2 regions of the Bradyrhizobium sp. CCBAU 51745 genome follow, and region 2 is predicted to be linked to the other one. Evidence: riboswitches for the same ligand, from Rfam matches in the RefSeq annotation. Region 2 holds a riboswitch; the other holds the start of a gene.
What was found. A riboswitch is a leader RNA that binds a small molecule or an ion and turns the genes downstream of it on or off. The one in region 2 is predicted to bind S-adenosylmethionine.
Positions count from the first base shown of each region.

Region 1: linked by a shared signal. The riboswitch ahead of metX (homoserine O-acetyltransferase MetX) and the one ahead of XH98_RS09260 (O-succinylhomoserine sulfhydrylase) in region 2 are both predicted to bind S-adenosylmethionine.

Region 1 covers NZ_LBJP01000007.1:126,167-129,573, forward strand. The annotation lists gene XH98_RS07855 (alpha/beta fold hydrolase) at 1-29, shown strand, start outside; gene metW (methionine biosynthesis protein MetW) at 149-811, opposite strand; gene metX (homoserine O-acetyltransferase MetX) at 814-2,061, opposite strand; SAM riboswitch at 2,154-2,233, opposite strand; gene XH98_RS07870 (chorismate mutase) at 2,394-3,236, shown strand; gene hisC (histidinol-phosphate transaminase) at 3,272-3,407, shown strand, end outside.
Region 2 covers NZ_LBJP01000007.1:421,355-424,761, reverse strand. The annotation lists gene XH98_RS09265 (SGNH/GDSL hydrolase family protein) at 1-146, shown strand, start outside; gene XH98_RS09260 (O-succinylhomoserine sulfhydrylase) at 268-1,455, opposite strand; SAM riboswitch at 1,529-1,608, opposite strand; gene XH98_RS09255 (2'-deoxycytidine 5'-triphosphate deaminase) at 1,689-2,825, shown strand; gene XH98_RS09250 (hypothetical protein) at 3,023-3,407, shown strand, end outside.

The sequences.
Region 1 (3,407 bases), 300 kb from region 2:
GCGATCCGAGGTCGGTGGCTGTGAATTGACTTGTCATTCCGGGATGCGCCGATAGGCGCAGGCCCGGAATCCATCAAGCGGCTGAGACTGAGGCAAAATGGATTCCGGGCTCGATGCTTCGCATCGCCCCGGAATGACGTCTACGGCGTCACTTCCCCAGCCCCCGGCTCAGCAGGAATACCCCCTGCTCGCCGAACAGATTCCACACCCACCAGGGCAGCCGCAGCCGCAGCGGACGGCCGTAGAGATCGAGTGCCTCGGCGCGCTCCATCTTGACGTGGATCTCGTCGCAGAGCTCGACGAAATCCTTGATGGTGCAGAAATGGATATTGGCGGTGTCGTACCAGCTTGCCGGCAGGTTCTCCGTGCGGGGCATGTGGCCGCCGATCAGGAGCTGCAGGCGCATCCGCCAGAAGCCGAAATTCGGGAACGAGACGATGGCGCGGCGGCCGATGCGCAACAGATTCTCCAGCACGACCTTGGGCTGACGCGTCGCTTGCAGCGTCTGCGACAGGATCACGTAGTCGAAGGCATCATCGGGGTAATTGACGAGGTCGGTGTCGGCATCGCCCTGCACCACGGCGAGACCCTTGGCCACGCAGCGGTTGACACCCTCGCGCGACAGCTCGATGCCGCGGCCGTCGATGCCGCGGGTCTCCAAGAGCTGGAGCAGATCGCCGTCGCCGCAGCCGACGTCGAGCACCTTCGAACCCGGCTTGACCATTTCGGCGACCAGCAGATGGTCGGCGCGAAATGGGCCCGACTGTTCAGCCGCGAGGCCGTTCAGCGGCAGGACTTGCTGCACAGACATCGCTAGCCGTCCTTGTTCGTGAGTCCGCGCGCCTTGCCGGCGGATTGCAGGAAGGCGCGGGAGATGTCGAAGAATTCGGGCACGTCGAGCAGGAAGGCATCGTGGCCGCGATCGGTCTCGATCTCCGCGAACGACACCCGCGCGCTGGACGCATTCAGCGCGTGCACCAGCGCGCGCGATTCCGAAGTCGGGAACAGCCAGTCGCTGGTGAAGGAAACCACGCAGAAGCGCGTTTCGATCCCCGCGAACGCCTTCGCCAGCACGCCGCCATGGTCGGCGGCGATGTCGAAATAATCCATCGCGCGCGTCAGATAGAGATAGGAATTGGCGTCGAAGCGCTCGACGAAGGACGAGCCCTGATAGCGCAGATAGGACTCGACCTGGAAATCGGCGTCGAACGAGAAGGTCGGCAGCTCGCGGTCCTGCATGCGGCGGCCGAACTTGCGATGCAGCGCAGCGTCCGACAGATAGGTGATGTGCGCGGCCATGCGCGCGACCGCGAGGCCGCGATGCGGATGGATGCCCTGATCGGCATAGGCGCCATTGTGCCAGTCGGGATCGGCCATGACGGCCTGGCGGCCGAGCTCGTGGAAGGCGATGTTCTGCGCCGAGTGCCGCGTCGAACAGGCGATCGCCAGCGCGGAGTAGACACGCGCAGGGTACGCCGCGGTCCATTGCAGCACCTGCATGCCGCCCATCGAGCCGCCGACGACGGCAAACAGCGTATCGATGCCGAGCCGGTCGATCAGCATCGCCTGCGCGCGCACCATGTCGGGAATGGTGATGACAGGGAAATCCAGGCCCCACACCTTGCCGGTGGCAGGATTGATCGAGGCAGGCCCGGTCGAGCCCATGCAGCCGCCGATCACGTTGGAGCAGATGATGAAGTATTTGCTCGGATCGAGCGGCCGGCCGGGGCCGACCAGCGTCTCCCACCAGCCGGGTTTGCCGGTGACCGGATGGACATTGGCGACGTGCTGGTCGCCGGTCAGCGCATGGCAGATCAGCACCGCATTGGAGCGATCGGCGTTGAGCTCGCCATAGGTCTTGTAGGCAATTTGGAACGGGGTGAGATCGACACCGCAATCGAGCCGCAGCGGTTGGTCGGCGCCGAACCGCGCGACCTCTGAACTCGGATGATCGACCTCATGCGACCGATCGTCGGCACTGATCGCAGGACTTGGGATCGCACGACTTGGGATCGTAGGACTTGGGATCGTAGGACTTGGGACAGACTTGACGCCAACCATCTCTGACCATCGACCTCGTTTGCGATCGGACGTGAGACCGCGATGAAATCAGGCCATGAAAAACCCGGCCTGAACGATAGGTTCGGCCGGGATCAGAAGCGTCCCCGGCCTGTTTAGCGAGTTTTTTAACGTGGCTGCAAGCCGGCCGGCTCAAATGACCACGGAACGGGCAAAAACCTACCGGCTTGGCCCGATTTCGTCAAGTCGCAGCCGGATCGGCCAAAATCGTCTCTCAACCGGCTGCCTTGCAGGCCGTCATTTCTCTTTGCTTTCGCCGCCCCGACTGCCTAATCAGGACACTCTTCCGAAGCCTCATAACCAGCTAGTCAGATATGTCCCAACGTCCGCCCGCGCCACCATCGCTGCAGGAATTGCGCAAGGAGATCGACGCGATCGACGAGGCCATGCATCGCCTGTTGATGCAGCGCGGCGACATCATCGACCGCCTGATCCAGGTGAAGCAGACCCAGGAGGTCGGCTCGGCGTTCCGGCCGGCGCGCGAGGCTTCGATGATGCGCGAGATCGTGCAGCGGCATCGCGGCATCCTGCCGCTCGACACGGTCGAAAGCATCTGGCGCGTCATCATCTCGACCTTCACCTATGTCCAGGCGCCGTTCTCCGTGCATGCCGACATCTCGGCGAGCGAGCCCGCGATGCGCGATTCCGTGCGCTTCCATTTCGGCTTCACGGTGCCGTATGTCGCGCATTTCAGTGCGCAGGCAGCGGTCGAGGCGGTGGCGAAATCCAAGGGTGATCTCGCGCTGGTCTCGGCGACATCGAGCCGCACGCCGTGGTGGCTGGAGCTGGAAGCCGTGGGTGCGCCGAAGATCATTGCGCGCCTGCCCTTCGTCGAGCGCGCCGACCATCCGGCGTCGCTGCCGGTGTTCGCGATCTCGCGCGTCGCCGACAGCGCCGTGGTGACGGAGGTCGAGACCTTCAGCGTGCGCGTGTCGGGGTGGAACGCCGAGGTCGCGCGGGCGCTGTCGCCGCTCGCCGAGATCGTGGCGGTGCCCGATACCGCCTTCGACGGCGCGGCGCTGCTGGTCTCGGTCACATCAGCCACCAGCATCGACAAGATCAAGGCTGCCCTGATCGAAGCGGGGGCCTCGGTGCGCTCCACGGCCCTCGTCGGCAGCCACGCAACGCGCTATACGGTGCCCCCGACTGGGTCGTAGATCGCGTACCGCCCAAAGCCTATCCGGAGTTGAAGATGTCCCGCCCCATGCCGAATCCCGGCATTCTCGATATTGCGCCCTACACGCCCGGCAAGACCCCGGTCGCCGAGCCCGGCCGCAAGGTGTTCAAGCTCTCGGCCAATGAGACGCCGTTCGGACCTTCGCCCAAGG
Region 2 (3,407 bases):
TCGTCATCGCCGACGGCCTGCACATGAACGATTGGGGCTATGCCTGCTTCGCCCAGCTGCTCGGCGACGATATCATCCACTCGGTCGGCCAGATCAAGATCGGGGTGAACGTGCCCGCGGACGTGCGGACCTACCGGCCGATGTAGGCAACTGCGCCGTAGGGTGGGCAAAGGCGCAACGCGCCGTGCCCACCACCGCTAAGTGATACGAAGGAAGAAGACGTGGGCACGCTTACGCTTTGCCCATCCTACGAGACCTTTGTTGTGGCTACGCCTTCTCCAGCGCCGCGGTCAGATCCTCGATCAGATCATCCGCATGCTCGAGCCCGGCCGAGAAGCGGATGAATCCCTCGCTGATGCCGAGTGCGGCACGATCTTCCGGCTTCAGCCGCTGATGCGTCGTCGTCGCCGGATGCGTGACCAGGCTCTTGGCATCACCAAGATTGTTCGAGATCTTTGCGAGCTTGAGCTCGTTGAGCACGCGGAATGCAGCCGCCTTGCCGCCTTTGACCTCGAAGCCGACCAGCGTCGAGCCGCCGCGCATCTGCTTCTTCACCAGAGCCGCCTGCGGATGATCCTCGCGGCCGGGATAGACCAGCCGCGCGATCTTGGGATGGCTCGCCAGCACATCGGCGATGCGCGCTGCCGTGTCGGTCTGCGCGCGCACGCGCACACCTAGCGTCTCCAGGCCCTTGAGCAGCACCCAGGCGTTGAACGGCGAGATCGACGGGCCGGTCTGGCGCATGAAATTGTGGATGTGCTCGGCGATGAAGGCTTCCGAGGACAGGATGATGCCGCCCAGGCACCGGCCCTGGCCGTCGATGTGTTTGGTCGCGGAGTAGACGACGACGTCGGCGCCTAACGCGAGCGGGCTCTGCCAGATCGGCGTCGCGAAAACGTTGTCGACCACGAGCCGCGCGCCGCCCTTGTGGGCGATCTCGGCAATCGAGGGAATGTCGAGCACGTCGAGCGTCGGATTGGTCGGGCTCTCCAGGAAGAACGTCTTGGTGTTCGGCTTCACCGCGCGTTGCCATTGGTCGAGATTGGCGCCATCGACCAGCGTGGTCTCGATGCCGTAGCGAGGAAGCAGATCCTGAATGACGTAGAGGCACGAGCCGAACAGCGCGCGCGAGGCCACGACATGGTCGCCGGCCTTGAGCGGCGCGAGGATCGCCGTCGTCACCGCGGCCATGCCTGTCGCCGCCGAGCGGGCCGCTTCGGCGCCTTCGAGCTCGATCATGCGGCGCTCGAACATCGCGATCGTCGGATTCGAGTAACGCGAATAGATGAAGCCGGGGTCTTCGCCCTTGAACCGCGCCTCGCACTCCTCGGCGCTGTTGTAGACATAGCCCTGGGTCAAAAACAGCGCCTCCGACGTCTCGCCATATTGCGAGCGCAGGGTGCCGGAATGGACCAGGCGGGTTTCGGGGCGGTAAGAGGCAGGCGACTTCGACATAGGACCCTCCGATATGACCGTCTTGTCGAGATGGTCATAAAAAAACCGGCCTGGATATCTCCACGGGCCGGGATCACAGAGGTCCCCGGCCTGTTTAGCGACTTATTTAACGTGGCTGCAAGCCGGCCGGCTCAAATCACCACGGGATAAGTGATGCTCATATTCCGCAATGCCCTTTCCGTCAAGGCGTCCATCGGATAGCCGTAAAAGGCTCGTATGTCCCGCAAGTCCGGATGTACGCGACCCCTGACGAGGACCCCCGGTTGACGTTCACGGTTGCCGCCGACGCCAATGGTATCCTGCCCGACCGCATGATCGCGGCGATGGCGGAAGCGGGCCTCATCCTGCCCGCCTATGATTTCGTCGAAAGCCAGATTCAGCCGGCGAGCCTCGATTTGCGTCTCGGCGATATCGCCTATCGCGTCCGCGCCAGTTTCCTGCCCGGTCCCGGCGCCACCGTCGCCGAGCGCATCGACCAGTTGAAGCTGCACGAGTTCAGCCTCTCCGACGGTGCGGTGCTGGAAACCAACTGCGTCTATATCGTGCCGCTGCTGGAGAGCCTGGCGCTACCGCCGGAGATCGTCGCGGCGGCCAATCCGAAAAGCTCGACCGGCCGGCTCGACGTCTTCACCCGCGTGATCGCCGACGGCACGCGCCGCTTCGATATGATCGGCGCCGGCTATCACGGCCCGCTCTATGCCGAGATCAGCCCGAAGACGTTTCCGGTGCTGGTCCGCGAAGGCTCGCGCCTAAGCCAAGTGCGCTTCCGCACTGGTGACGCCATCCTCAATGCCGATGCGCTCGATGCGCTCCATGCCACTGAACGCCTCGTCGACATCGACGATGCCGACCTCACCGGCGGCGTCGCCGTCTCGGTCGATCTCTCCGGGGAGAAGGGCAATGGCTTCGTCGGCTATCGCGCCAAGCGCCACACCGGCGTGGTGGATGTCGATCGCCGCTCCGGCTATGCGGTGGAAGATTTCTGGGAGCCGATCTCGGCCCGTCCCGACGGCAGCCTGATCCTCGACCCCGGCGAGTTCTACATCCTCGCCTCCAAGGAAGCCGTGCAGGTGCCGCCCGATTACGCGGCGGAGATGGTGCCGTTCGATCCGCTGGTCGGCGAATTCCGCGTGCACTATGCCGGCTTCTTCGATCCGGGCTTCGGCTATGCCGGTGCCGGCGGGCTAGGATCGCGCGCCGTGCTGGAAGTGCGCTCGCGCGAGGTGCCGTTCATCCTCGAGCACGGCCAGATCGTCGGCCGTCTCGTCTACGAGAAGATGCTGTCCCGCCCCGACGCCATGTACGGCCAGCGCATCGGCTCCAACTACCAGGCGCAGGGCCTCAAGCTGAGCAAGCATTTTCGGGTGTAGCTGTACCCCCGTCCTCAGCTGTCATTCCCCGCGAAGGCGGGGAATCCAGTACGCCCCGGCCTCTCGATTCAAGCACTGACACCTCTGGAATACTGGATCGCCCGGTCTTCGCCGGGCGATGACACCGGGCTAGTGTTGGTTGCTCAGCCCCATCCGCGATGACACACTCCCGCAAAACAACAAGCCGGGAGCAAACCATGACCGCCGCAGACGCCGCGCAAGCAGCGCAATGGAAGCGCTGGCGTGCGGTCGCCGATCTCTACCACGCCTATTTCACCGGCCTGATCCTCACTGTGGTGACGCGTCGCGGCACGGCCGACGCCGCCGAATTCGTCTTCCGCGTGTTCCGTCGCCAGCAGCAGGAGCGCTTCCTGCCGGGGCTCAGGAAGCTCGGGATCGATCATCTGCCGCCGGCGGTGGCGGCGGCGCAATATCACTATCTCTCCAACTGGATCGGCGGCGTGCATGTCGAATACATGTATGAGAGCGACATCAAGGCCTGGATCCGCTATCCGCCGCCGCGCTGGATCTGGAAAGGCGCGGCAATCTGCGGCGTGCCGGGCGAGGTCAGCCGCGCGATGC